3 regions of the Yersinia aldovae 670-83 genome follow, and region 1 is predicted to be linked to each of the others. Evidence: riboswitches for the same ligand, from Rfam matches in the RefSeq annotation. Region 1 holds a riboswitch; each other region holds the start of a gene.

Region 1 (10,185 bases):
AAACCCGCAGCAAATATCCTGATCTACAAATCGTTGGCGGCAATGTCGCGACCGGTGCGGGTGCCAAAGCCTTAGCTGATGCTGGTGTGAGTGCGGTTAAAGTGGGTATCGGCCCAGGTTCAATCTGTACCACTCGTATTGTGACTGGCGTGGGTGTACCACAGATTACGGCGATCGCTGATGCGGTCGAAGCGCTGGAAGGCACCGGTATCCCGGTGATTGCCGATGGTGGTATTCGTTTCTCTGGTGATATCGCCAAAGCCATTGCGGCGGGCGCAAGCTGTGTGATGGTCGGTTCCATGCTGGCCGGTACTGAAGAGTCTCCGGGTGAAATCGAACTGTATCAAGGCCGCTCTTTCAAATCTTATCGTGGAATGGGGTCACTGGGCGCGATGTCCAAAGGTTCTTCAGACCGCTACTTCCAGACCGATAATGCTGCCGATAAACTGGTACCGGAAGGTATTGAAGGGCGCGTGGCATATAAAGGCTTGTTGAAAGAGATTGTGCATCAGCAAATGGGTGGCTTGCGTTCATGCATGGGGCTAACCGGTTGCGGCACCATCAATGAATTGCGCACTAAAGCTGAGTTTGTTCGGATTAGTGGTGCTGGCATTCAAGAAAGCCATGTTCATGATGTTACCATCACCAAAGAATCACCAAACTACCGCATGGGCTAATTCCAGGGGCTTAATCCGGCGAATTTGACCATCGTCCGCTGCTCGCATTGCTCATTGACTTGGTGTCAACTGCGCATGCTGTGCTGCGGGCGTTAGCCAACTTCTTGGTTCCGCCGACTGGAATGATCTATGAATAATAATGGTAACTCTCTAATTTTATTAATTATCTGTGGAATTTGCCGCACATGACAAAAAATATCCATAAACATCGCATTCTTATCCTTGATTTCGGCTCGCAATACACCCAATTAGTGGCACGCCGTGTCCGTGAAATTGGTGTCTATTGTGAACTGTGGGCATGGGACGTGACCGAAGCCCAGATTCGTGAGTTTAATCCAAGCGGTATCATCCTCTCCGGCAGCCCTGAAAGTACCACTGAACATGGTAGCCCTCGTGCACCGGACTATGTGTTTACGGCGGGCGTTCCTGTATTCGGCATATGTTATGGTATGCAGACTATGGCGATACAACTGGGCGGAAAAGTTGAAGGTTCAAATCAGCGTGAGTTTGGTTATGCGCAGGTTGAAATAAAAACTGACTGCGCGCTTATCCGTGATATCAAAGACGCTATTAATCCAGCCGGTGAAGCCATGTTGGATGTGTGGATGAGCCACGGTGATAAAGTCACGGCGATCCCATCTGATTTTGCGACTATAGCCAGTACTGATACTTGCCCGTTTGCTATTATGGCTAACGAAGATAAGCATTTTTATGGGGTGCAGTTCCACCCTGAAGTGACGCACACCAAGCAAGGCCAACGTCTGCTTGAGCGCTTTGTTCTGGATATCTGTGGCTGCGACGCACTGTGGACCCCGGCCACCATTATTGAAGATGCTATCGTACGTTTGCGTGAGCAAATTGGTGAAGACCATGTGATTCTTGGTTTGTCCGGTGGTGTTGATTCATCCGTCACCGCAATGTTGTTGCATCGTGCTATTGGCAAACGCCTGACGTGTGTGTTTGTGGATAATGGTTTGCTGCGTCTGAACGAAGCGGATCAAGTGTTGGAAATGTTCGGCGATAAATTTGGCCTGAACATTGTCCATGTTGCAGCAGAGGATCGCTTCCTCTCAGCACTGGCGGGTGTTGATGAACCCGAAGCGAAACGTAAAATTATTGGTCGCGTGTTTGTTGAGCTGTTTGATGAAGAAGCTTGCAAGCAAGATCTGGTGAAATGGTTGGCACAAGGCACCATCTACCCTGACGTGATTGAATCAGCCGCTTCTGCTACCGGTAAAGCCCATGTGATTAAATCTCACCACAATGTGGGCGGCTTGCCGAAAGAGATGAAACTGGGGCTGGTAGAGCCGCTGAAAGAGCTGTTCAAAGACGAAGTACGTAAAATTGGCCTGGAATTAGGGCTGCCGTACGACATGCTATATCGCCACCCATTCCCAGGCCCCGGCTTAGGGGTTCGTGTTCTCGGTGAAGTGAAGAAAGAGTATTGCGATTTGCTGCGCCGCGCTGATGCCATTTTTATTGAAGAGCTGCATAAAGCTGATCTGTACAATAAAGTGAGTCAGGCCTTTACTGTATTCTTGCCAGTTCGTTCCGTCGGCGTGATGGGCGATGGTCGTAAATATGACTGGGTTGTCTCTTTGCGTGCGGTTGAAACCATTGATTTCATGACAGCACATTGGGCACATTTGCCATATGACTTCCTGGGCCGCGTTTCGAACCGTATCATTAATGAAGTAAATGGTATCTCACGCGTCGTTTACGATATCAGTGGTAAACCACCGGCAACCATTGAGTGGGAATAGTTATTATCTTAAGTAGTTAGTAAGATATTATTCCTGATAGATATAAGCCTCCGTTCATTTCCGGAGGCTTTTTTGTATGTTTAGTGTAATTAAAGTTATTGTTCTATTTTATATTTATTTGTAACTTAAAAATAAATACTCTTCCATGTGAATACACTTTTAAATGGTTTTTCCTTGTGTGAATATAAATAACCACTTTTTCTTGGTTGTTTATATTTAAATAGGTGAAATATGGATGCTAATCATAATATTTTAATTGTAGTTTGTGTTTTTATTTTCACGTCGCCATCTATAGTGGCAAGTTTACCTACTGAAGATAATGTTTGTTTTTATTCTAATGATAATTATACAGAGAAAGGAGACGGTAAGAAATTTTGCGTACCTTATTATACTGAAGATGAGTGGTTATTCAGTCAGTGGAATAATAACATTGCATCAATTAAAATCCCTTCTAATTTCCGGGTTGATGTTTTTAGTGATTATTCATTTTCTGGGAACTCTGCTTCGCTTTATAGTGATGCAAATTCTCATGTTTTAGCTAATTATGGATTGATGGGAGATATAAGCTCTTACCGAGTATTGCCAAAAAACCTATATCCGAGTAATAAAAGAATCGCCTTCAATTTTAATTCGACAATCTTCTCTGAAAATTACTTTAGCTATAATTATTATGCTAACAGTGGTAACAGTATATTTTTGGTAAAACAGAGCCAACCTATTGGTGTTGATGGTGAAAGTTCATACATTTTTTACAGCTACGCAGGGCAGATAATGACGGCCTTTTTCGGGCTGGGTTTTGAACGTAATCTATATTGTCTTATGCCCACACAGCGGCGAAGCGGCAATTTAAATGCTAACGTGGCGTTTACCTATTGTGATTTCAATAATTCAGGTCAAACCTGGTTTCTGGATACTGTAGACGGAAAAACAGTATTAATTAATAATGGAACGGGTACTGCGCTATCGTTAGATCAAGCGGGTTTCTATGTGAGTTTACATGTTAGCCCCGTTAATGGCTTGCCAGGTAGAATACATCAGCATGATCAGCAACCTGTATCAGTTAATGAAAATACAATTTGGTTTGATAGCTCTGTGGTTAAGTTGTGGAATGAACATGCGGTTAGACCATTTCTTCAATATAAAGAAACGTTAGAATCAATTAATGGTAATGATCAGCGTGATGTGATTGCTCATCATTTGTATGAACTTGATGATGCTTATATTTATTTGGGTGCTCAAAAGAATGGCAGGCATGTTTATTATAATGCCGAGACTAAGTCCTTGATGGCTTATAATAAACTAAGTGATGGTAAGGCATTAATTGAATCATCATGTCTCTCTTTATTGAATGACGGTTCTGATAAACCTTCACCCATCAGTTTCACCTATCATCGTAGTAACTACAGTGATGACAGTCTTGAATATCGTTGTGATAATGGTGTTGCATATAATATGTACACGAAACGATGGTATTTTATGCCCGACTGGGAATATCATTATCTGGTTAATGGGCATGAAAATAAAATATTGCATTTTTATGTCAATGACAAAGCTCCCTCTAATAATTTTCGTGGCGTGTTGACGGGGCCAGAACTCGGTGAATATATTGGCCAAGGGGTGAACTTCCAGGAAAGAACGCCACATGATGCGGTATTTATCAGTAGTTTGGCATTGGGGTACTTATTGGATGCTGAAAAGGAAGTTTGCAAATTAAGCGGAGTTATTGATGATAAAGGTGCGTATTCTGGGGTACTGGGTACAACCTGGTCATCAACCGATAATACGGTGTGGAAGGTCAACCTTAGCCGTTACTATATCCCTTGGTTATTGTCAAAAATTGGCCACAAGTTACATTCCAGCGAGTGGACAGAGGAATTAAATGCTTTTCTGCAAAAAATCGAAGCATTGGAAACCTTTTTTGAACAACATAAGGACCAGCCCGCCGATAATGAAAAACTGCAACAAACCAAAGCGTTGTTAGCCGAATTTTTGCAGAATTATAAGTCAATCACATATGAACAGGTTTGGCATCAGGCAGCATATGTCCTTAACCGGATAGACGTCGTTCTCGAGCAAGATGAAGACTTAGAGTGAGCCGTGATGGTTACAAAATGTGACTCAGCTCACATTCTGCTTTACCCCTACAGTCAGGGATGTATAATCTTGACGAATCTTTACATCTAAACTAAATGTTTAACATATCGGCCTCAATAATTTACATCGCCATAAGGCGGGAAATCCATTCATCATTAGTCAAGATTGCCACTACTGTCGCATAAGTCGCTTGGTAGTTTAGCCCGTAGTCACCCGCATCTGTTGAAAACATGCCTCTGGCGTGCTGATTAGTGCAATGGATGAATACTGCGAGCGTGCTGTTTTGTGGAGAAAAAATATGTCGGTAAACCTCCCTCCGATACCTCAGGTACGCGGTATTTCACGTCGTCGCCTGCTAGGGTATGTCGGTGTCGGGCTGGTCAGCAGCCTAATGAGCCCACTCTCTCTCGATGTTTTTGCAGCATCAAGCCAAAACTCATCGCAGAATCTGGAAAGATTTATGTTGGTATCCCGTGCCTTGACCGGTAAACGCCAGCTCAATGGCCATATTGGTCAACGTATCTATCAGGTTTTAATCGGTAAGATTGGCGGTTTCGATCAGAAACTGGCCTCACTCCAGCCCTTGCCAGCAGGGGAACCCCATCAATGGCCGCTACTCCAGCAGCAGATCGCCCGGCAAATTTTACAAGGTTGGTATATCGGTGTAATCGGTGAAGGAACTGATGCTGCGGTTATCAGTTACGAAAATGCGCTGATGTTTGATGCGGTATCCGATGTATTGGTTATTCGCTCTTATTGCCCGAATAAGCCTGGATACTGGGCTGTAAAGCCTGACGTCGCCTTATAAATCTGGAGAGTACTTACATGGCTGACACATTAACAGCAGACATTATTATCATTGGTTCCGGTGTTGCAGGTGGTTTGGTGGCACATCAATTGGCAATGGCGGGTAAATCAGTACTGGTTTTAGAGGCGGGGCCGCGTCTCTCTCGCTGGGAAATTGTGGAAAACTTCCGTAACCAGTCAGATAAATCAGACAATATGGCACCGTACCCCTCCACACCCTATGCACCGCATCCGGAATCTAACCCTAATAATAACTATCTGATTCAAAAGGGTGAACATCCCTACGATGTGCAATATATCCGGGCAGTGGGCGGTACAACATGGCACTGGGCGGCATCGGCCTGGCGTTTTCTGCCTAACGATTTCAAACTAAAAACCGTGTATGGCGTTGGGCGAGACTGGCCGATTGAGTATGCGGCGTTAGAAAAGTGGTATTTACGTGCAGAGCAGGAGTTAGGTGTTTGGGGGCCGAGTGATGAAGACTTGGGTTCGCCGCGCAGTGCGCCTTATCCGATGGCACCGTTGCCGCTATCGTGGAACGAACAGCGCATTAAAACCGTACTGAACAGCAACAGTTTTAACGGCAGCCGTTTTAATGTGGTGACAGAGCCGGTTGCACGTAATAGCCGCCCTTATGATGGTCGCCCAACTTGCTGTGGCAACAATAACTGTATGCCTATTTGCCCCATTGGTGCCATGTACAACGGTATTACCCATGTGGAGAAAGCCGAGCTTGCAGGTGCTGTTATCCGCCCGCAAGCGGTGGTTTATCAACTGGAGGTTAACGACCAGCAGCAGATTACCGCTGCGTTGTTTAAAGACGCGCAAGGTAATGAGCATCGGGCCGAAGGTAAGTTCTTTGTGTTGGCCGCGAATGGCATTGAAATTCCGAAACTGATGCTAATGTCTACCAGCGGTAAAAACCCGTTAGGGGTGGGTAATAGCTCAGATATGGTCGGGCGAAATCTGATGGATCATCCGGGCACCGGAGTGACCTTTATGGCAAACGAACCGCTGTGGCCGGGGCGTGGCCCGCAGGAAATGACCTCAATGGTAGGGTTCCGTGATGGGGCATTCCGTGCCGAATATGCGGCGAAAAAGATTCATCTGTCGAATTTGTCACGTACTGACCAGATGGCAATTGAATTACTCAAGCAGGGGGATTTACAACTGGGGCCACAGCTTGAGGCGAAAATTCGTGATCGGGCTGCGCGGTTTGTGCAGTTTGACAGTTTCCACGAAATCTTACCTCATGTGGAAAATCGCATTATTCCCAGTGCGACCGAAAAAGATGCCATCGGTATCCCAAAACCTGAGTTTTATTATGCGATGGATGATTACGTGCGTAAAAGTGCAGTACACACCCAGCAGGTCTACGCTGAGGCGGCAAGGCTGATGGGCGGTACTGAAGTGCAATTCCACAATAATTTCGCCAATAATAACCATATTACCGGCACCACAATCATGGGCGATGACCCGAAAGATTCTGTCGTGGACAGTGATTGCCGCACGCATGATCATAAAAATTTGTTTATCGCCAGCAGCAGCGTGATGCCGACTGTCGGTTCGGTCAACTGCACCTTGACCATTGCCGCACTTTCTCTGCGGATTGCAGAAACCTTAAAGGCTGAGGTGTGATATGAAAAAGAACAACCTGGGCCGAACCGTAAAACAACTAGTAATTGCATTGGGATGGGTGGCGGCCAGTGGCTATGCCAACGCGGATGATAACCTGATTGCGCGGGGTGAGTACCTGACTAAAGCCGCCGATTGTGTGGCGTGTCATACCACCAAAGAGGGTAAACCGTTTGCCGGTGGATTGGCATTCAAAACCCCGATGGGCACCTTATATTCGCCCAACATCACACCAGATAAAGAAACCGGGATTGGCAGTTGGAGTGATGAGGCGTTTTTACGTGCGCTGCACGAAGGGAAAGGTAAGAACGGTGAAAACCTCTATCCTGCATTCCCTTATACCTCTTATACCTTGCTGACAGACAATGATGTCAAAGCGATTAAAGCTTATCTGTTCAGTTTGCCAGCGGTGCATCAGCCAAATCGTGAAAATGACATGCCGTTCCCTTTCAACCAGCGCTGGGGGCTGTGGTTCTGGAATTTGGTGAACTTTGAGGGTGAGCGCTTCCAGCCGGATAAGAGTAAAGATACCCAATGGAATCAGGGGGCTTACTTTGTTGAGGCGCTGGGGCACTGCGGTGAATGCCACACTCCGCGTAATATTACGATGGGGATGAAAGACAGTAAGGCCTATGGTGGTACTGAAATTGATGGCTGGACAGCATTTAATATTACCGCAGACCCCCATGCTGGAATTGGCAGTTGGAGTCAGCAGCAGATTGTACAGTACCTGCGCACGGGGCATGTTGACGGTAAAGCACAAGCTGCCGGGCCGATGGCGGAAGTGATTGAAAATAGCACTCGCCATTTGACTGATAGCGATCTCAATGCGATGGCGGTGTATCTGCGCACATTGAAACCGTTGAATCTGGATGATGAAACCAAGAGCCGTTCCGATTGGGGCCAATCCGCTACCAGCGTGGATACCTTGCGTGGTATGCCATTCAACGCGGATAACAGCACCGCTGGGGCGCGTTTATATCTGGGGAACTGTGCTAGTTGCCACAGCTTTACCGGTGATGGTGTGAAAGATGGTTATTATCCGTCGCTGATGAAAAACTCAGTGGTGGGGGCTTCTACACCGAATAATCTGATCAATGTGATTCTGCATGGTGTCTCACGTAAGACCAACGACGGCGAGGTCTTTATGCCCGGTTTTGCCGAAACGTTAACCGATGAGCAAATCGTTAGCCTGAGCAATTATCTGCTGCAACAGTTCGGGCAACCGACACTGAATGTAAAAGTAGATGATGTGAAAGCATTACGTGGGGAATGATAGCTAAGCCGAAGGGAGCTGCGGCTCCTTTCGGCTTATTTAACTTTTTCATTATGCCAATGCATTAATATATAGTCACCGTCATTGCTGGTTCCCGTTGCAATCGCCACCCAACCCTGTTTTTGATAAAACCCCAACGCCCGCTGATTTTTTTCCAGGCATTTTAACGCGCCGTGGCTGGTAAACAGGGTTTGTGCTGCCCGTAATAATGCCTTACCCGTGCCATGATGCTGTGCTGTGGGTTCAACAAACAGGTTATGTAAGAAACTCTCCGCCATAAAAATAGAGGCAAAGCCCAAGTGCTGGTCGCCATCAATGGCCACCAGAATGCTTTCCCCCAGCGTGACGCGATCAAAGTCTTCCAACCGAAAATGTTCTCCAGCCAGCCAATTAAACGCTGCTCGACGTGAAGCCAGGTACAAGGTGCGTAGATACGGGCGGTCACTTTCCTGATACTGACGAATCTCGATACTCATCCCTCGGCTATGCCCTCAATGTGCTGTATATCTTCCCGGTTGATCATAGGCTCGACCAATACATCATTGATCTTCTACCACCAGCCCATGATAATAACAGTTCTGACTCGGGGTGCCTGTCGCAAATTGTGATATGGCTGAGATATTACCCGTATGACCTGATCTGGATTATGCCAGCGTAGGGAAGTCTCGGTGCCGCCGGTACCGCCTTCTTGACCGCCGGTTAGGAGGAATATGTACGTTCAACCTACCGTTTTTTCTTCAGTGCTCTTTGCTGACCCTGCCATTTTAGTTCTCACCGACATGAGTACGGAGTCGTATTCATGAAACGTATTAATACGCTGACGATTGCTGGAACTGACCCGAGTGGCGGTGCCGGTATTCAGGCTGATCTGAAAACCTTTTCGGCATTGCACGCTTATGGCACCAGTGTGATCACTGCGCTGGTGGCACAAAATACCTGCGGTGTGCAGTCGATTTATCCCATTGAACCTACTTTTGTTAGCGCGCAACTGGATTCTGTACTCAGTGACGTGCGTATCGATAGCGCCAAAATAGGAATGTTAGCCAACGCCGCTATCGTCGAGATTGTCGCGAGCCAGTTACGTCGATACTCCATTGAATTTGTCGTGCTGGATACGGTAATGGTGGCGAAGAGTGGTGACCCGTTGTTGGCACCGCAGGCGGTAGACGCACTACGCCAGTTACTGTTACCGCAGGTTGCTCTGATTACGCCAAATTTACCAGAGGCCGCGGCATTGTTAGAGTGCGAGCCTGCAAGCAACGAACAAGAAATGTGTGAGCAGGGGCGAGCGTTACTCGCTTTAGGTTGTCAGGGCGTATTAATGAAAGGTGGGCATCTGAGCGGTAAAGAGAGTCCGGACTGGCTGTTTACCGCGCAGGGCGAACAGCGCTTTGTCACATCACGAGTCAATACCCGTCATACGCACGGCACCGGCTGCACTTTGTCAGCAGCACTGGCGGCGTTGCGCCCACGGTATAGCAATTGGGCGGATACCGTGGGCGCCGCCAAACACTATCTGCAAGGCGCGCTGTTACAAGCCGATACCCTTGAAGTGGGGCAGGGGGTCGGGCCGGTGCATCATTTCCATCAATGGTGGTAATACCCTTCGTCCTTGAAGTCGCAGGGGTGTTAGCGGCGTTCACGCACCCGAATCACTTACTTGAGTAAGCTCATCGGGATGTGTTCACTTGCGGCTCCAATGACTTTGGGAATAGATATTTCATATATTACGAGTCACGGGCTACCGTGCCAGCAAATAGCGCTGTGCCATATCAAACATGGCGATAACCCGTTGCAGATGGTGTGCGTCAAAACGGTTAAGGATATAGCTATCCGCGCCTTTGCGTGGGCGGATACACAAGGATAGCTTCGGATCGCCCGCTTCATCTTTAGTTATATCAAACTGATAGCTGCCGATCTCTTTCTCATCTTC
Region 2 (10,185 bases), 1.9 Mb from region 1:
AGCACACGCATCTGGCGGAATCCCGCAATGAACTGCAATGCACTTACTTTTCCGCCAAAGGCGACAGACGGATTTGCCGGATTTACGCTAAACCCATTATCAATAATGATGAAACTATCGGCTATCGCGGCACCGCATCGGATATCACCAGCGAAATAGAAGCGCAGGAACGTATCCAGCATCTTTCAATGCATGACGCGCTGACCGGTTTACCCAACCGAATTCGGATGAAAGAATTCCTTGAGAACAAACTGCGAAATCTGCCGGTGGCGCAACATCCGCTGGTAGTCCTAAATGTTGATCTGGATAAATTTAAACCAGTCAATGATACCTATGGTCATGTCACTGGCGATACCGTGCTACATCAGGTGTCCGAACGTTTAAGGAGCTGTTTGCGTGACCAAGATATGGTCGCTCGCCACGGTGGGGATGAATTTGTTCTGATTATTACAGGTCTTTCATCAGTGAAAGAAATAGAACAGTTGTGCGCCAGAGTGATTACCCGCATCGAAGCGCCTTATGTGGTAGATGCTCAGGACATCTATATTGGTGCCAGTATTGGCATTGCGCTGGCACCTCAGGACTCCATACAGGCTGAGGAACTACTGCGTTTCGCCGATATCGCCATGTATGAAGCCAAGAGCAATGGCCGTAACTGCTGGAGCTTCTATTCCAGTGAGATGAACGAGCGTCTGATGCAACGCAGTGAATTGGAGCGTTTTTTGCGTCAGGCCGTAAAAAACCGTGAATTCAGTCTTTATTATCAGCCGCGCTATCGCATAGAAGGCATACAACTGACCGGAGCAGAAGCGCTGGTACGCTGGAATCATCCAGTGCTCGGGCTACTGATGCCAGACCAATTTATCGCATTAGCGGAAGAGACGGGTCTTATCACCTCAATAAGTGATTGGACCATGTTGCAGGCATGTAAAGATGCCATTACATGGCACCCTTCTCTGATTGTTTCAGTCAATATCTCTGCCGTTGAATTTAGGAGTCAACACCTGATAGAAAGGGTGCGTCAAGTATTACGACTGACCGGCTTACCCAGCCATCGATTGGAACTGGAAATAACGGAACGCATTATGATTGAAGATGCTGATGGCGCGTTCAAAATCATGACCGCTTTGAAAGCACTTGGTGTACGTCTGGCAATGGATGATTTTGGTACTGGCTACTCTTCCCTTAATTATCTGCGCCGTTTCCCATTCGATGCACTGAAGATTGATAAAAGTTTTATCGATGAACTGGCCGAATCACACGAAGGTCAGTCAATTGTTGAAGGTATTATCAACCTCGGCCATGCACTCACCATGACGGTCACCGCCGAAGGTGTTGAAACAGCAGAACAACTCGGGTATCTGCGAAACTTAAAATGCGATGAAGTACAAGGCTACTTTCTCAGAAAACCGATGCAATTAGATGATTTATCAGCACTTATGCTCAACGAACGCTACAAATAAAATACCGTTCAGCCCCTCATCTCATTGGCAAAAGAAGCAGAACGAGGGGCATATATTTAAGGCGTTGGCTGGCTTTTTGCTTTGAAATTAACAATATCGTAAACCAATGTATCCATTGTACTTCTCACTTCATCAGCCGTAATCGGCTCACCGCTGTTACTGACATCCTTACCGTAAGCCTTGCGCACGACAACAATCACCGGTTTACCGGTATTGGAATCGATAACCTGAACTTCTAAATAAAGTGCCGTCTTTTGTGTCCGATTACCCGTGGCAGCCATCGTGCCAGCAACAACTGCGGCGATGGGGACCATTTCATAAACTTCCAGGTCTTTATCTTCGGCAGAAACGGCGGTAATAGCGGCTCGGACAATCAGTATATTGCGCTTCTTAGGTGAACTGACTAACGGTAATTGTTCACTAACGGCTTCTTTAAGTCGTTTATTGGCGTAAGCTAATATTTGATCTAGCGTTTTCTGGCTTACACGGGGTGTCGGTGTCGGGCCGGGGAAATAAACCAGCGGTTTATAATAAACCCCGGTATATTTGGCGACATTAAAATCAGGCGAAATCCAACGGAGCACCGGCTGACCACTGGCCGACGTCGTTTCTTGTAATTTACTGTAATCAGACAGAAAACCCGAAAACTGCGCGTTAGTTGTTACATTTGACGCACATCCTGCAACTAATATCCCGACGGCGAACAGTGCCGCTATCTTATAACTACTCACTCTAGCCATTAGATTTTCCTATTTATTAGATAATAAAAAACGGGGATGTAGAAAACACCGAGAATACCTAAACGCAAAATAGAGCAATAAACGTGCTCTATTTTAAGCGTAAACGATGTAAAAACATTTGCTGAATATAATATTGAAAGAGTAATAGCCTCTGGCAGAAGCCATTAAACATATTTGCTGCGGCTTCAACAACGAAGGTTATACAGACCATCCAGAAAGGCGGGAATAAAGCTCCCCGGCCCGGCAACCTGCTGCGCTACCTGCCCACCAACCTGTGACATCAGCCAGCAGGCGGTGGCAACATGATGCAAGCGATCTCCCTCCAACGCACAAAATGCAGCCACAACGGCAGAAAGTGCACAACCGGTACCGACCACCCGTGTCATTAACTTATCGCCACCACTCACCGCAAAAACACGTTCGCCATCAGTGATATAATCTACCGCACCGGTAACCGCGACTATCGCCCTGGTTTGCTGTGCTAATTGGCGGGCCGCTGGCAGTGCTGCCCGTGAGTCATCCAGGCTATCAACCCCGCGCCCCATAGCCGTCAGGCCGCTGAGAGCCATGATTTCCGAGGCATTACCGCGTATCGCTGCCGGTTTCAGCACGAGTAAATGGTGGGCAAAATCAGTGCGATAGCTCAATCCACCGACCGCCACGGGGTCCAGCACCCACGGCGTTGCTGATTGATTGGCAGCCGTAATCGCCGCCAGCATGGATTCGGCCCGTGCCCGATACAACGTACCAATATTGATCAGTAAACTATCAGCCGCAGCACTGAATTGTGCCGCCTCTTGTGCCTCAACCACCATTGCCGGGAAAGCACCCAATGCCAGCAATACGTTAGCGGTAAACGATTGCACCACCTCGTTAGTCAGGCAATGAACCAACGGTGGCGTGAGGTAAAATTGCTGTAAACCGGCTTCGGCCAGTGCATCAGGGAACGGTGTGATTGAAATGTCAGAGTGAGTGGTGTTCATGATATCCCCACCAGCGAACAAGAAGGGGTACCGTTGCTTATGAACTCAACAAGGATACCGCGACTTCCCTCCGCTGGTATAATCCAGATCAGGTAATACGGGTAAGATCTCAGCCATTGCGTTATTTAGCGCCAGGCACCCCGAGTCAACGAGCTTTATTATTAACACAATTAGCAGTAATCAAACACCCTTAGGCATAATCAGCACTTATCGCATTTTGACGCAGCCGCTATCAGTGCCTGCCCCAGTGCCAAGCCACCATCACCAGCAGGCAGGCGCTGGGGCATCAATAGCTGGAAGTCGTGCAATTGTTCGCTAAGTAATTCACGTAGCAATCGGTTATGCAGCACGCCGCCAGAAAATGCAATAGTTTCAATACCAAAGCGCTGTGCTGCCTGCCGCGCCAAAGTCGCAAACCCCTGTGCCAGAGCAAAATGAAAGGCATAAGCCCGTTCAGCCGGTGCAGCATCAAAAGCCAGCCATTGCTGCCAGAAGGTGGCCAAGTCCAATTGATTATCGCGCAGTGGCATAGTGACGGGTGGAACTGTTCTGGAACTTTGCCATGCCAGTGCCTCCAACAGGCAAGCAGCTTCTCCCTCCCAGCTGATGGCCTGCGGTATAATATTTAGCGCCGCCGCTACCGCATCAAATAACCGCCCCGCCGATGAAGCTAATGGCGCATTAATACCGCGCGCAATCGCCCGCGCCAGTACCTCACCCTGCGGTTGGGGGATCGCTGCTGCCTCGGGCACGTTTTGCCAATTCGGGACAAAACGCTGAAACTGCGCCAGTAAATTACGCCACGGCTGGCGCGAGGCCAAATCCCCACCGGGTAAAGCCACCGCAGGCAAACCGCCAACGTATTCACAATTCACATAATCCACTCGTAGGCATTCGCCGCCCCACAGTTGCCCATTCGCGCCATAGCCCAGCCCGTCCAGCGCCAGGCCTATCACCGCTCCAGCTTGACGCGGCCAACCATGCTCTGCCAGGCAAGCCGCCAAATGAGCATGATGATGCAGCACTTCCACGCAGGGAATGTTGTGTTGCGCCGCCCATTCTCGGCCAAATTGGTGACTGACATAAGCGGGATGCGCATCTACCACCACCGCCTGCGGGGTAAAATGATAAATATCGCAAAACAGCGCGAGTAACTGCTGCTGTTGCTGCGCAATATCGCGATCGTCCAGATCACCCAAATGCTGACTTAGTACCGCATTGCTGTCTCGCAGCAAGCAAAAGGTATTTTTCATATCGGCCCCCAGCGCCAAAATAGCGGGTTGCTGGCTAAACCCTGGCGGCAACTCGAAAGCGTCTGGTACATAACCTCGGGCGCGGCGCAGCATTTCAGCCCCGCGCGGCGTCAGGCGCACCAATGAGTCGTCTGCGCGTTGCACGATTTCCCTGTCGTGCAGCAGCCAGTAATCGGCAATTTCACTCAAGGCACTCAGGGCCTGTTGATTACTCAGAGCGGGCGGCTTACCTCTACCATTACCGGAGGTCATCACCAACGGGCGCGCCACCTGTTGCAGCAGCAAATGTTGCAGTGGGTTAGCCGGCAGCATCACGCCAATTTCGGGTAACTCGGGCGCAACCGCCGCACAAAGTGGGCTTTCCGGCTGTTTCGCCACCAGAACTATCGGGGCGGCCGGGCTGCGTAGCAAACCGAGCAACGCAGCATGATCAGCACCTTGTACACAGCTTTGCAGCCAATCGGCATCTGGTAACATTACCGCCAGCGGCTTGGTGGGGCGATGTTTGCGTTCACGCAAGCGGGCCACGGCGATAGCATTGGTGGCATCCACCGCCAGATGAAAACCACCCAGCCCTTTGACGGCCACAATTTCGCCCGCCAACAGTGCAGCAGCGGCTTGCTCTAATGCGGAGAAGCCCTGCGCTAAAGCCTGCCCATCCGCTCCCGTTAGCCACAGTTGCGGGCCACAATCCGCGCAGGCATTGGGCTGGGCATGAAAACGACGGTCTGCGGGGTGGTCATATTCGGCCTGACAAGCCGCACACAACGGGAACTTGCTCATGGCAGTATAGGGCCGGTCATACGGCATTTGGTGGATAATAGTAAAACGTGGGCCGCAATGGGTGCAGTTGATAAAAGGATAATGGTAGCGACGGTTAGCAGGGTTATTCATTTCACTCAGGCAAGCATCACAGGTCGCGGCATCCGGCACAATTTGGGTGTCCATCTGCCCGGCCCCGCTGTGCTGAATCACGAAATCCAGCGGCGGCCGTACCCAATGGTATGGTGTGGTATCAATGCTATCAATGTGCGCCAATGGTGGGCAATCTTGTGGCAACAGTTGCAAGAAATCTGCCACCGCTGGGGCTTGCCATAGGTGAACCGTCACCCCCGCACTGTCGTTACTAACATCCCCTTGCAGGCCAAAACGGTGGGCAAGTTGCCAGATATAGGGGCGAAAACCCACCCCTTGCACCTTACCTTTTATCCGCAGACTGAGACCGTTTTTATCCACAAAAACTCCTTCGCAAGGCTGCCAGCAACCTATTTTATAGCTTGGAGATCGCGGGGCGACTGCACCGATGGGCGCTCCGGCGACTTACGTCGCTACGACCCATCCGCCACATTTCCCCGCCTATCAACTTTTTTAATCACCTGCGACTTCAAGAACAAATGGGATCCCAAAAGCCATTGGAGTTGCAGGTAGGCAGCAAGTAAGCAAATCCCGATGAGCTGACACAAGTCAGTGATTCGGGTGCGCGAACGCAGCTAACACCCCTGCGGCTTCAAGGACAAATGGGATTAGCATATACGGGGCAATGGCTCATCCAACGGCAAATCCAGTTTACGTGAAACGCCAAATGCGCCACATAACCGCACCTGTTTATTCTCGGTCACCTGCCCGATAACGGCGGCAGCACGGCCGAGTGGGTGGCGTTGTAATTCAGCTAAAACAGCATCTTGCGCCTCAGGTGAGACCACCAGCACCAGCTTGCCCTCATTGGCAAAGTTGAGCGCATCCAGCCCGAGTAATTCACAAATGCCGCGTACCGCCGGTTTTAAGGGTAAATCCGCTTCGTTGATTTCCATACCACAGCCGCTGGCGGCGGCAAATTCGTGCAGAATCGCCGTGACGCCACCACGAGTAGCATCACGCAGCGCCCGCACACCGCTAATATGGCGTAGTGGCGCAATCAACGGTGCCAGCAGCGCGCAATCACTGGTCAGTTCCGCCTCCAGCCCCAAACCTTCGCGTAGATTTAGGATAGTTGCGCCATGATCGCCCAAGGTGCCACTGACCACGATCCGATCGCCCGCGCGGATCATCGCGGTTCCCCAGTGGATATCTGCTGGGATCACGCCGATGCCGGTGGTATTGATAAAGATCTTATCAGCCGCGCCGCGCTGAACCACTTTGGTGTCGCCGGTGACTATCTGAATGCCCGCTTGCTGTGCGGTGGCCGCCATTGAATGCACAATGCGCTCAAGAGAAGCCATCGGTAGCCCTTCTTCCAAAATAAAACCACAGGAAAGATAGCGCGGAGTCGCGCCACTCACCGCCACATCATTGGCCGTGCCGCACACCGCCAGTTTGCCGATATCGCCGCCGGGAAAGAAAATAGGATCAATCACATAGCTGTCGGTCGATACCGCCAGTCGATCCCCCTGTGCAACCAGATCCGCCAGCGCAATACGCGCCTGATCTTCCCGCTCATTCAGAGCCGGGTTAGAAAACGCCGCCAAAAACAGAGATTCTATCAAGCTCTGCATTGCCCGCCCGCCACTACCGTGTGCCAGGGTAATCTCTTGTTTATTCATTTAGTTGTGACCCATTGAAAATAATACCTAAAGTAATTGGAGTTGCAGGTAGGCAGCAAGCGAACGCATCCCGATGAGCTTACACAAGTAAGTGATTCGGGTAAGTGAGCGCCGCTAACACCCCTGCGGCTTCAAGTACGAAGGGCTATCGGTATTGATGATAGGCGGCGCAAGCCCCTTCGGAGGAAACCATCAGCGCCCCAAATGCATTATCTGGCGTGCATTCGCCACCAAACAGCGGGCATTGATCCGGTTTGCAACGCCCGGTCAATACATCGCCGCAGCGGGATCGCGGATCATCGGCCACTTGCTGCTGCTGCGGGGTGAAGCGCCGTTCAGCATCAAACGCCTGATAAGCCGGGCTAAGCTGTACACCGGAATCAGCGATTTCGCCCAAGCCACGCCACTCGCTGCGCTCTTTGGTGGCAAATACCTCGGTCAGCGCCTGTTGCGCTAGCAGGTTGCCGCTGTCGGGCACAATGCGCCGATATTGATTTTCCACCGCACAACGCCCACTGACCATCTGCTCCAGCAGCATCACCAGCCCTTGCAAAATATCCAGCGGCTCAAAGCCGGTGACCACCAGCGGTTTATTGAATTGGCTGCATATAAAGTCGTATGGCGTAGTACCAATCACCATGCTGACATGGCCGGGTGCGAGGAAACCGTCAATGCGCACATCGGGTTGTTGTAGCAGGCTGCGCAAGGTAGGAATGATAGTGATGTGCTGGCAGAACACGGTGAAGTTGGTCAGCCCCAGCCGTTTGGCTTGTTGCAGTGTTAAGGCGGTAGCAGGCATGGTGGTTTCAAAACCGAGGCCGAAAAATACCACTTCGCGATCAGGATGGCGCTGTGCCAATGTCAGGGCATCCAGCGGCGAGTAAACCACACGAATATCTGCCCCGCGCCGCTTGGCATCCAGCATTGAGCCATTACGCCCTGGCACCCGCATGGCGTCGCCGTAAGTGCAGAAAATCACCTGTGGGTGAGCGGCAATTTCCAAACAACTGTCGATACGGCCCATCGGCAATACACACACCGGGCAACCCGGCCCGTGAACAAATTCCAAACCCTCTGGCAGCAGTTGATCCAGACCAAATTTGAAGATCGCGTGCGTGTGGCCGCCACACACTTCCATAATTTGCAGCGGCAAGCGTTGTTGATCGGCAAGTTGTGGCAGTAAGGTTTCGATCCGCTGTAATAATGCACTGACCAGTGCTGGATCGCGGAATTCATCAACGTAGCGCATCATTAGCCTCGCTGGCGACATCATCCAGATCCAGCCCAACGGCTTGCATATGGGCTAATGCCGCCAGTGTTTGCCGGGCTTCGTCTTCATCAAGCAAGCTCATAGCAAACCCGACATGCACCAATACCCATTGGCCGAGCAGGTCAGACGGTGACTCGTCGCACACCAACGCGATATTGATTTCACGTTTGACGCCACTCACTTCCACCCATGCCAGTTGATGAATATCTTCCCCCACCGCAACTATTTTGCCAGGTACGCCTAAGCACATCGCTGTGCCTCCAGCCATTCAAGCCACAACTCCATTCCCTCGCCACTACTGGCTGACAGCGCAATCACCTGAATTTCAGGATTCACCTGACGGGCATAATTAATACACTGCTCAATATCAAAATCCAGATAGGGCAACAGGTCGATTTTATTGATAATCATCAGTGTGGAAGCGGCAAACATATGGGGATATTTCAGCGGTTTATCTTCGCCTTCTGTTACCGAAAGCACCGCCACTTTATGCCGTTCGCCAAGGTCAAAGCTGGCCGGACACACCAAATTACCCACGTTCTCAATAAACAACAGGCTGTCATTGCTGAGATTCAAGCGGTGCGCGGCATCATGCACCATCTGCGCATCCAGATGGCAGCCTTTGCCGGTATTGACCTGAATCGCCGGGACACCGGTGGCGCGAATGCGTTCGGCATCATGGGTCGTTTGCTGATCACCTTCAATCACCGCGCAAGGCACTTGCCCAGCCAGCAACTGCAAAGTGGTGGTCAACAGCGTAGTTTTGCCGGAACCGGGGCTGGAAACAAAATTCAGCGCCAGAATATGTTGCTCGACAAAATGCTCACGGTTATGGCTGGCTAACTGATTATTTTTGCTCAGCACATCTTGCTCGATTTGCAACAAACGGCGCTGCCCCATGCCCGGCGCATGGCTACCGGCTTCACCCTGACCATAATGCAGCCCCAGCTTGTCAGCATGAACTTGCGGGGTGAAAGGCTCAGCGGCGGGGGCGTCTGTGTCCTCGGGTTCAGTTATCGCTATCGGTTCTGGCGCTTTGCCATGATAGTGATGGTGAACATCACCCTGATGGTAATAGTAGTGGTGGTGAACAATCACCGGCTGCATCCCCTTGGCAACATATTTGTGTTTATGTTTATGCTGAATCTTTTGCGCCGGGGCATCACTTTCGTGATGATCATGGTGGTGGCCGTCATCGTGATGATGATGATGGTGATCGTCATGGTGGTCGTGGTGGTGATCATCATGTTGATGATTGTCGTCGCCCTCGATCGTTCTCTCGCCGCTGGCGCAACCACAAGTCGTACACATAGGAATTCACTCCTTCAGAATTATTCCACTTCTATCTGTTTCACCTGCAAATTGCTGCCACTCTCTACTTGCAGAGCATGGCTGCCGCAATGCGGGCACCCGGCATCATGCCGTTCAATGGCAACACTGTTACTGCACTCCCAACACCAGGCCACTGCGGGCAAGGTGCTGAGATGCAATTGGCAATTTTCTGCCAGTGTTTTGCGGCTGGCGGCCTCAAAACTGAAGCGTAAGGCACTCTCTTCAATACAGGAGAGCGCGCCAATTTCCAGCCAGACCGCGGTTATTCTTTTGGCACCGTTAAGCCGCGCCTGTTTTTCAATCAGCTCCAGTGTGCTGAGACACAAACTGATTTCATGCATGTTGATTCTTGATTTGGCTAACTTTGTTAAACAACGCCCGCCGCCGTGGGTTGGCGGGAGCATCGGCATCCACTACCGGCAGTGAGAGCGCCATACGCGCACTTTGCTCCGCCAGTTGTAACGCCTGCTCAGCACTGAGCGAGGTGTCCAGCGGTGACATCAATGAGCGGCTCAAATACTGGCCGCAACCGGTGATTTCGCTGACAATAAAACCAATGCTACCGCAAGGAAGTGCCAACATCAGGCGCTCCCCCACCGCACGA
Region 3 (10,185 bases), 1.6 Mb from region 1:
CCGGTCGCTGCCATCGCTTCCAGCCATTGCCCACCGCCTTTAGTGAATAAGGTAACCGGCACCCGACGCCCGTCATTTTCACGGATCAGGCCATTGACGATTTTATGCATATAATTCAAGGAGAATTCAAGATAGTCGCGCCCGGTCAGCACACCGCCCCAAGTGTCAAAAACCATCACGGATTGGGCACCGGCCTTGATTTGAGCATTGAGATACAAGATGACGCTATCGGCCAGTTTATCCAGCAACAAATGCAACGTCTGCGGCTCGGCGTACATCATTTTTTTCAATTTAGTGAAAGCCTTGCTGCTACCGCCTTCGACCATATAAGTCGCCAGCGTCCAGGGGCTACCGGAGAAACCAATTAATGGCACTGCACCGGCCAACTCACGACGAATGGTTCTCACCGCATTCATCACATAACCCAATTCCTGTTCTGGATCGGGAATGGGCAGTTTTTCAACATCGGCACGACAGGTAATCGGCGACTGGAAGCGCGGGCCTTCGCCGGTTTCAAAGTACAGTCCCAGCCCCATCGCATCAGGAATAGTCAGAATGTCTGAAAACAAAATCGCGGCATCCAGCGGGTAACGACGCAATGGTTGCATCGTCACTTCACAGGCTAACTCTGCGTTTTTGCACAGTGACATAAAGTCCCCGGCAACCGCACGGGTAGCTTTATATTCAGGCAAATAGCGGCCCGCCTGACGCATCATCCAAACCGGTGTAACATCAACCGGTTGACGCAATAAGGCACGCAGATAGCGATCGTTTTTCAACTCAGTCATGGTGAGGCTCCCTTAGTTATCTGCACGCATTGTAGCATGACAAATAATACTTTCCTGTTGTGGCTAAAGGTGGTTTTTTAGCTACTCTCCCGTGTCGAACTGCTCTTCACGACATAACACCACGGTATCTTCAATCAGCCGGCGTGCCACGGTGCCTGGCGGGGGCAGTAATGGCAATTGGTCATAGCGATACCAACCGGCATTTAACAGCTCTTTAGGATCGTGTTGCAGCTCACCGCAGTCATACTCCGCCATAAACGCCATCATCAGTGAATGCGGGAATGGCCAGGGTTGTGACGTCACATAGCGCAAGTTCTTAATGTGGATATTGCTCTCTTCCAGCACTTCGCGGGACACTGCCTGTTCCAACGTCTCCCCCACCTCGACAAATCCGGCTAACACCGTGTTAATACCACCACGATGACGAACATGTTGCGCCAATAAAATCTCATCACCGCGGCGAATGGCAACAATCACGCACGGGGCGATTTGTGGGTAATAGCGTTCACGACAGTGATTGCACAAACAGGCCCATTCGGTACGGCTGGCATGCATTTGATGCCCACAATAGCCACAATAGCGGTGAGAGCGGTAAAACTCGGCTAATTGCACGCCGCGCCCCGCCAGTTGGAACAAACCGCGATCGACATCCAGTAATTGCCGTACAGAACCCATATCCGCAGACATCATCTGGCGAATAAGCCAAACCGCCTGCCCTTGCCATTCACCAATTTGCCTTGCGGTCGCACCCTGTAATGACCAATTGGCCGCGTTACCTTGTGGTAACTCCCCTTTAGGTAACCATAATTTGTTTTCATGGCTGACAATCCACCAGCCACTTTCTTTACCTGTAAGTTGTAGTTCCATATCGTTGTTGCACAACCTCGACTTCACTGGCAATCTAGAATCCGGCTTGTTACATTTTTGTAACCCATTATTACTTTACGGAGTCGATCTCATGCTAAACCGACTGGAAAGCCTGACTCAACGCGTTGGCGGCAGTAATGAATTAATTGATCAATGGCTTCATGCGCGTAAAGAACTTTTAGTTTCGTATTGCACAGTGATCGGTATTAAGCCGCAAAAAGAAAAGCATACCCCGCTTAATGAAAAAGCGTTGGAGAACTTTTGCCATAATTTAGTGGACTATCTCTCTTCGGGTCACTTCCATATCTATGACAGAATTATCAAACAGGTAGAAGGCGCGTTCAGCCCGAAAATGGCGCTGACCACCAAAGTATATCCTGCGTTAAAAAATAACACTCAAACTATCATGGCATTCCATGATCGTTATACAAACATTGAGATCGATGACGATAGCTGTAGCGAGTTTCAACAGGCTTTATCCGATATAGGCGAGGCATTGGATGCCCGTTTTCGCTTGGAAGATCAATTAGTTCAATGGGCGGCTGAGTCATGGCAAGCCGCTCAGTCAGAAGGCAAAAAGGGGCCAGTAGAATAGCCCAGTGATCAATGCGGGCTTGTAGTTTTAATGCAACCTCGTATAGTAAGGACTCTTGTCGGAGTGCCTAGCACCTGTTTTCTTAAGAAAGCAAACGCAGGCTGAGACCGTTAATTCGGGATCCGCGGAACCTGATCGGGTTAATACCCGCGAAGGGAACAAGAGTAATTTATCGCTACAGGCCCGGCATTCCCTTGACAGGTGTCTGCCGGTCACTGGCCAACATCGTTACTCCCGCCAAGCTCCAGACAAGCAATTTTCCCTATAAACCGCACCGGTAGGAATTGCTATGTCTAATAATACAACTGCTAAAAATTCATCATACTCACGTAAACCCATTCCACGTAAGCAACAACGTGAAAATGCTCAAGAATTTATTGATACCTTGCAAGGTGTCACTTTCCCCAATTCACAACGTATTTATCTGCAAGGCTCACGGCCTGATATTCAAGTGCCGATGCGTGAGATCCAACTCAGCCCGACGTTGATCGGCGGCGGCAAAGACTCACCTCGCTATGAAGATAACGAAGCCATCCCGGTATATGACACCTCCGGCCCTTATGGCGACCCGAGCGCCAAACTGGATGTTCATGTCGGTTTGCCCAAATTACGCAATAGCTGGATAGCCGATCGTCAGGATACCGCGGCACTCAACTGCGTTAGCTCTGGTTTTACCCAACAACGTTTGGCTGACGAAGGTTTGGATCATTTGCGTTTTGAGCATCTGCCACGCCCGAAAAAAGCCATTGCAGGTAAATGTGTCACCCAATTGCATTACGCCCGTCAAGGTGTCATCACCCCAGAAATGGAGTTTATCGCGCTGCGAGAAAATATGGGGCGTGAACGTATTCGCGGTGAAGTCTTACGCCAGCAACATCCGGGGCAGGCTTTTGGCGCTAACTTACCCGAAAATATCACCGCAGAATTTGTCCGACAGGAAGTCGCCGCAGGGCGGGCCATCATTCCAGCAAATATTAACCACCCCGAATCTGAACCAATGATTATTGGTCGCAACTTTTTAGTGAAAGTAAACGCCAACATCGGTAACTCTGCCGTGACCTCCTCCATTGAGGAAGAAGTGGAAAAACTGGTGTGGTCTACCCGCTGGGGTGCCGACACCGTGATGGATTTGTCCACTGGACGCTATATCCATGAAACCCGTGAATGGATACTGCGTAATAGCCCAGTCCCTATTGGCACTGTCCCTATCTATCAGGCGCTGGAAAAAGTGAATGGGGTGGCAGAAAACCTCACTTGGGAAATGTTCCGTGACACCTTGCTAGAGCAGGCCGAGCAAGGTGTCGATTACTTCACCATTCATGCTGGCGTGCTGCTGCGCTACGTGCCGATGACCGCTAAACGACTGACCGGTATTGTCTCTCGTGGCGGGTCGATTATGGCGAAATGGTGCCTTTCTCATCATCAGGAAAACTTCCTGTACCAACATTTCCGCGAGATTTGCCAGATTTGTGCTGCTTATGATGTTTCATTATCACTGGGTGATGGCCTGCGCCCCGGTTCTATTCAGGATGCCAATGATGAAGCCCAATTTGCCGAATTGCATACCTTGGGTGAATTGACCAAAATTGCCTGGGAATATGATGTGCAGGTGATGATTGAAGGCCCAGGGCATGTGCCAATGCAGATGATTCGCCGCAATATGACCGAAGAGTTGGAACATTGCCACGAAGCGCCATTTTATACCTTAGGCCCGTTGACCACCGATATTGCCCCCGGCTATGACCATTTCACCTCCGGCATCGGTGCCGCGATGATTGGCTGGTTCGGTTGCGCGATGCTGTGTTATGTCACACCGAAAGAACATCTTGGGCTTCCTAATAAAGAAGATGTGAAACAAGGGCTTATAACTTATAAAATCGCCGCTCATGCCGCTGATTTAGCCAAAGGCCATCCCGGTGCGCAGATCCGTGACAACGCCATGTCAAAAGCCCGCTTTGAATTCCGCTGGGAAGATCAGTTCAATTTGGCTCTCGACCCAGAAACCGCGCGGGCCTATCACGATGAAACCCTGCCACAAGAATCTGGCAAAGTCGCTCACTTTTGCTCTATGTGCGGGCCGAAGTTCTGTTCGATGAAGATTTCGCAAGAAGTGAGAGATTATGCAGCCAGGCAAGAACAGGCCGCCGCTCAGCCCATTGAAGTGCTGCAATCGGGTATGGAGCAGATGTCAGCCGAGTTCCGCTCCCGTGGCAGTGAGTTGTATCACAGCCCGGCAAATCTAAAAGCGGAGGCCGATAATGAAACCATCTGATACACCGCTCTTCTCGGCTCAGCAGGGTTTTCCGACGACTGAACCGCGCCTTGGCTTATATCCGGTCGTCGATTCCGTGCTGTGGATAGAGCGCCTGCTGGCGGCAGGAGTAACCACTATCCAGTTACGCATCAAGGCGTTAGATGACACACAAGTAGAGCAGGATATTGCCGCAGCAATTGCATTGGGCAAATGCTATCAGGCGCGCTTATTTATCAATGATTACTGGCGGCTGGCGATTAAGCATGGCGCTTACGGTGTACATCTGGGGCAAGAAGATTTGCAGACCACTGATTTGGCCGCCATACAACAAGCCGGATTGCGGCTCGGGGTATCTACCCACGATGAGCACGAACTGTCGATAGCTAAAGCTGTGCGGCCTTCTTATATCGCCATAGGCCATATCTTCCCGACCCAAACCAAGCAAATGCCGTCATCCCCTCAGGGGCTGGCGGTGCTCAAGCAGATGGTGGAAAACACACCGGACTACCCCACCGTTGCCATCGGTGGCATCAGCATTGAGCGCGTTCCCGCGGTATTAGCAACCGGCGTGGGCAGTGTGGCTGTCGTTAGCGCCATTACTCAAGCTGAGAATTGGCAGCAAGCCACGGCACAATTGCTACGTCTGATTGAGGGCAAGGAGCTGAGCGATGATAAACAAGCATGAGCTGAGTGACAGTGAATTCTTGCGCTACAGCCGCCAGTTGTTGCTGGAAGATATTGGCCCGGAGGGCCAACTGAAGCTGAAAAGTGCTCGTGTGTTGATCATCGGTCTGGGTGGCCTTGGCTCCCCTGCCGCACTCTATTTGGCGGCCGCTGGTATCGGTAAATTGTTACTGGCTGACGATGACCAATTGGATCTGAGCAACTTACAGCGCCAAATCCTGTACCGTACCACCGATATCAACCAGACCTCTGCCAGCAACCAAACTAAAGTGCGGTTAGCCCAGCGTCATTTGCAAAATCTTAATCCGCTGATTGAGATTGTCGCCTTCGATACCAGGCTGGCTGATGCGGCATTGGCTGATGCGGTGGCGAACGCTGATTTGGTGCTCGATTGCAGTGACAACATGGAAACCCGCCATCAGGTGAACGCCGCCTGTATCACCGCACAAAAACCCTTAATCAGCGGCAGTGCTGTGGGGTTTAGCGGACAATTACTGGTGATTGAACCGCCTTTTTCCCACGGTTGCTACGCCTGCCTTTATCCCGATAAAGAATTGCCGCAGCGCAACTGCCGTACATCTGGTGTTTTGGGGCCGGTGGTCGGCGTTATCGGCACCTTACAAGCGCTGGAAGCCATCAAAATGTTGGCCGGTCTTCTGTCTGCATTGAGCGGGAAGCTGCGCTTATTCGATGGCAAGCAGCAAAGCTGGAGCACCTTGCAACTGACGCGGGCGCAGCATTGCCTTGTCTGTGGAGGCTCACAGTGAAGAGTGACCATATAAACATTGTGCTTAATGATCAGCCGCTTGAGGTGAAATGCACCATAACCGCTGAAAAGTTGCTCCAACAACTGAACCACCACCAGCCGGGCACGGCACTGGCGGTTAATCAGGTCATCATCCCGCGCACTGACTGGGACAAATGTCAGTTGCACCAAGGTGACAAAATTTTGCTATTCCAAGCCATTGCCGGAGGCTGACATGCTGAAGATCGCCGATACCACTTTTACCTCACGTTTATTTACCGGTACGGGCAAATTTGCCACGGCTGAATTGATGCTGGAAGCACTACGCGCCTCCGGTTCACAACTGATAACGATGGCGATGAAACGAGTAGATTTACGGGCGGGTAACGATGCCATTCTTGCGCCGTTGCGCCAGCTAGGCGTGCGCTTACTGCCTAATACCTCGGGGGCTAAAACTGCGCAAGAAGCTGTATTTGCTGCCCGTCTGGCGCGCGAAGCACTGGGTACCCATTGGGTAAAATTGGAAATTCATCCGGATGTGAAGTATTTACTGCCCGATCCAATAGAAACCCTGAAAGCTGCCGAAATACTGGTGAAAGAGGGATTTGTGGTTCTGCCTTACTGCGGCGCAGACCCGGTATTGTGCAAACGGCTGGAAGAAGTCGGCTGTGCGGCCGTCATGCCATTGGGGGCACCGATTGGATCAAATTTAGGCTTACGTACTCGCGACTTTCTGCAAATTATTATCGAGCAGGCCAAAGTACCCGTGGTGGTCGATGCTGGAATTGGTGCGCCAAGCCATGCACTTGAAGCTATAGAACTAGGCGCTGATGCTGTTCTGGTGAATACCGCGATAGCTGTTGCGCGCTCACCGGTGCACATGGCGCATGCTTTCCGTTTGGCGGTTGAATCCGGTGAATTGGCGCGTCAGGCTGGGCTTGGCAACCAACAGTTTGGCAAGGCCATTGCCACCAGCCCACTGACTGGCTTTCTCAGCCAGCTTGAGGAAGAAAATCATGTCTGAAGGGTTCAGCCAGCGCTGGCAGCAATTGAATTGGGATGATATTTCGCTGCGCATCAACAGTAAAACCGCCGCCGATGTTGAGCGAGCGATTCACGCGGCCAAACCCAGCCGTGAAGATCTCATGGCATTGATTTCACCGGCGGCTTTGGCTTATCTGGAGCCGATGGCACAGAAGGCGCAGCAACTGACGCGCCAGCGTTTTGGCAATACCGTCAGTTTTTATGTGCCGCTTTATCTTTCTAATCTGTGCGCCAATGATTGTACTTACTGCGGTTTCTCGATGAGCAATCGTATTAAGCGCAAAACATTGAATGAAGCTGAAATCATCCGTGAGTGTGAAGCCATCAAAGCATTAGGCTTCGAACACTTGCTGCTGGTCACCGGTGAGCATCAGGCAAAAGTGGGAATGGACTATTTTCGCCGTCATTTTCCAACTATTCGCAATCAATTCAGCTCGCTGATGATGGAAGTTCAGCCATTGGCGCAAGAAGAGTATGCAGAGCTAAAAACGTTGGGATTGAATGGCGTGATGGTTTATCAGGAGACCTATCATCCGGCGACTTATCAGCAACATCATTTGCGCGGCCATAAACAGGATTTTCATTGGCGGCTGGCAACCCCTGATCGTCTCGGTCGGGCTGGGATCGACAAGATCGGATTAGGTGCGTTGATTGGCTTGTCGAGCAGTTGGCGCACCGACTGCTACATGCTGGCGGAGCATCTGTTTTACCTGCAACAAACCTATTGGCAGAGTCGCTACTCAATTTCATTCCCACGTCTGCGCCCATGTGCCGGGGGAATTGAGCCAGCTTCTCTGATGAGCGAACCACAACTGCTGCAATTGATCTGTGCTTTTAGATTGTTTGCTCCGGATGTAGAACTGTCACTCTCAACCCGTGAATCGCCTTTCTTCCGCGATAACGTGATTCCGGTCGCGATTAATAATGTCAGTGCGGGTTCCAAAACTCAGCCGGGCGGATATGCCGATAATCATCCTGAACTTGAGCAATTTGCCCCTCATGATAATCGAACGCCTGAACAGGTGGCTCAGGCATTAACGCTGGCAGGGCTGCAACCGGTGTGGAAGGATTGGGATCGTCATTTCGGGCGCATATCCCAATAAATTTCGTGCTTTCATTCTGAAAAATAAGCAAAAAAAAACCGCTCCGAGAGGAGCGGTTTTTACGTTGGTGACGAACAAAGAGATTAGTCTTTGCTGTTACCAAAACCGGCGTTAAGCAATTCAGCCAGGTTAGCAGTTGCTTCATCCGCGCTCACTTGCGGTACAACTGGAGCTTCACCTTGTGCTTTACGGCGTGCACGATCCTGATGATAAGCGTAACCGGTACCGGCTGGAATCAGACGGCCGACGATAACGTTTTCTTTCAGGCCACGCAGTTCATCACGTTTACCGGCAACCGCCGCTTCAGTAAGAACGCGCGTGGTTTCCTGGAACGAAGCCGCAGAGATGAAGGACTCGGTCGCCAAGGATGCCTTGGTGATACCCAGCAGGTCACGGGTGAACGTAGCCTCAATTTTGCCTTCGGCTGCCAGCTTACGGTTAGCGATTTTAACGCGAGACATTTCTGCCTGCTCGCCTTCCAGGAAGTCGGTGCTACCAGAGTCAACGATGGTGCCTTTACGCAGCATCTGACGAACGATAACTTCAATGTGTTTATCGTTAATCTTAACGCCTTGCAGACGGTAAACTTCCTGCACTTCGTTGGTGATGTAACGGGTAACCGCGTGAACGCCACGCAAACGCAGAATGTCATGTGGAGATTCTGGGCCATCGGAAACCACGTCACCGCGTTCTACAATTTCACCTTCGAACACGTTGAGCTGACGCCATTTCGGAATCATCTCTTCGTATGCATCGCTACCATCTAACGGTGAGATAACCAGACGACGTTTGCCTTTGGTCTCTTTACCGAACGAGATGATCCCGCTGATTTCAGCCAGGATTGCAGGCTCTTTCGGACGACGTGCTTCGAACAAGTCAGCAACGCGTGGCAGACCACCGGTGATATCCTTAGTACCGCTTGATTCCTGAGGAATACGCGCCAGGGTATCACCTGCACCGATCTGAATGCCGTCTTCCAACTGTACAATCGTTTTACCTGGCAGGAAGTATTGAGCAGGCATATCAGTACCTGGGATCAATACATCGTCGCCTTTAGCATCAACGATTTTCAGTGCCGGACGCAGGTCTTTACCGCTGCCGGTACGCTCTGCACTATCCAGTACTACCAGAGAAGACAAACCAGTCAGTTCGTCGGTCTGGCGGGTAATGGTCTGGCCGTCAACCATGTCCGCGAAGCGAATGAAACCGCTCACTTCGGTCACAACTGGCATGATGTGCGGATCCCAGTTAGCAACGGTTTCGCCGCCCTGGACTTCTGCGCCATCGCCTTTAGCCATGACAGCACCGTAAGGCACTTTGTAGCTTTCTTTAGTACGACCGAATTCGTCGATCAGCTTCAGCTCGGTATTACGAGACGTAATAACCAGCTTGCCCGCTGCATTGGTAACGAACTTGACGTTGCTCAGTTTCAAGCTGCCTTTGTTCTTAACCTGGATGCTGGACTCTGCCGCCGCACGAGATGCCGCACCACCGATATGGAACGTACGCATCGTAAGCTGGGTACCCGGCTCACCGATGGACTGTGCTGCAATAACACCAACCGCTTCACCTTTGTTGATGATGTGACCACGAGCCAGGTCGCGACCATAGCAGTTTGCACACACACCAAAGTCAGTTTCACAGCTTACAACTGAACGAACTTTAACGCTGTCGACGGAGTTTTCTTCTAACAGATCACACCATTTTTCGTCCAACAGGGTGTTACGCGGAACCAGAATATCAGCCGTACCCGGCTTGATAACTTCTTCTGCGGTCACACGACCCAGAACGCGATCGCGCAGTGGCTCTTTAACATCACCACCTTCGATAACCGGGGTCATCACGATACCGTTATGGGTACCACAATCGTCTTCGGTTACCACCAGATCCTGTGCCACGTCAACCAAACGACGGGTCAGGTAACCGGAGTTCGCAGTTTTCAATGCGGTATCCGCCAAACCTTTACGCGCACCATGCGTTGAGATGAAGTACTGAAGTACGTTCAAACCTTCGCGGAAGTTCGCAGTGATTGGCGTTTCAATGATCGAACCATCTGGCTTGGCCATCAGACCACGCATCCCGGCAAGCTGACGAATCTGTGCAGC

The links. A riboswitch is a leader RNA that binds a small molecule or an ion and turns the genes downstream of it on or off. The one in region 1 is predicted to bind thiamine pyrophosphate.
Region 2: linked by a shared signal. The riboswitch ahead of thiM (hydroxyethylthiazole kinase) and the one ahead of thiD (bifunctional hydroxymethylpyrimidine kinase/phosphomethylpyrimidine kinase) in region 1 are both predicted to bind thiamine pyrophosphate.
Region 3: linked by a shared signal. The riboswitch ahead of thiC (phosphomethylpyrimidine synthase ThiC) and the one ahead of thiD (bifunctional hydroxymethylpyrimidine kinase/phosphomethylpyrimidine kinase) in region 1 are both predicted to bind thiamine pyrophosphate.

The regions. Positions count from the first base shown of each region.
Region 1 covers NZ_CP009781.1:3,898,011-3,908,195, forward strand. The annotation lists gene guaB (IMP dehydrogenase) at 1-677, shown strand, start outside; gene guaA (glutamine-hydrolyzing GMP synthase) at 863-2,440, shown strand; gene AT01_RS17515 (hypothetical protein) at 2,672-4,534, shown strand; gene AT01_RS17520 (sugar dehydrogenase complex small subunit) at 4,833-5,342, shown strand; gene AT01_RS17525 (GMC family oxidoreductase) at 5,360-6,979, shown strand; gene AT01_RS17530 (cytochrome c) at 6,981-8,252, shown strand; gene AT01_RS17535 (GNAT family N-acetyltransferase) at 8,288-8,728, opposite strand; TPP riboswitch at 8,827-8,930, shown strand; gene thiD (bifunctional hydroxymethylpyrimidine kinase/phosphomethylpyrimidine kinase) at 9,052-9,852, shown strand; gene AT01_RS17545 (hypothetical protein) at 9,994-10,185, opposite strand, start outside.
Region 2 covers NZ_CP009781.1:2,035,580-2,045,764, forward strand. The annotation lists gene AT01_RS09300 (bifunctional diguanylate cyclase/phosphodiesterase) at 1-1,463, shown strand, start outside; gene AT01_RS09305 (DUF3313 domain-containing protein) at 1,520-2,203, opposite strand; gene thiM (hydroxyethylthiazole kinase) at 2,389-3,159, opposite strand; TPP riboswitch at 3,235-3,339, opposite strand; gene hypF (carbamoyltransferase HypF) at 3,387-5,675, opposite strand; gene hypE (hydrogenase expression/formation protein HypE) at 5,963-6,979, opposite strand; gene hypD (hydrogenase formation protein HypD) at 7,125-8,228, opposite strand; gene hybG (hydrogenase maturation factor HybG) at 8,215-8,499, opposite strand; gene hypB (hydrogenase nickel incorporation protein HypB) at 8,490-9,560, opposite strand; gene hypA (hydrogenase maturation nickel metallochaperone HypA) at 9,581-9,922, opposite strand; gene hybE (hydrogenase-2 assembly chaperone) at 9,915-10,185, opposite strand, start outside.
Region 3 covers NZ_CP009781.1:2,341,314-2,351,498, forward strand. The annotation lists gene hemE (uroporphyrinogen decarboxylase) at 1-788, opposite strand, end outside; gene nudC (NAD(+) diphosphatase) at 870-1,655, opposite strand; gene AT01_RS10665 (Rsd/AlgQ family anti-sigma factor) at 1,747-2,250, shown strand; TPP riboswitch at 2,300-2,425, shown strand; gene thiC (phosphomethylpyrimidine synthase ThiC) at 2,540-4,522, shown strand; gene thiE (thiamine phosphate synthase) at 4,509-5,189, shown strand; gene AT01_RS10680 (HesA/MoeB/ThiF family protein) at 5,173-5,955, shown strand; gene thiS (sulfur carrier protein ThiS) at 5,952-6,167, shown strand; gene AT01_RS10690 (thiazole synthase) at 6,169-6,957, shown strand; gene thiH (2-iminoacetate synthase ThiH) at 6,950-8,080, shown strand; gene rpoC (DNA-directed RNA polymerase subunit beta') at 8,164-10,185, opposite strand, start outside.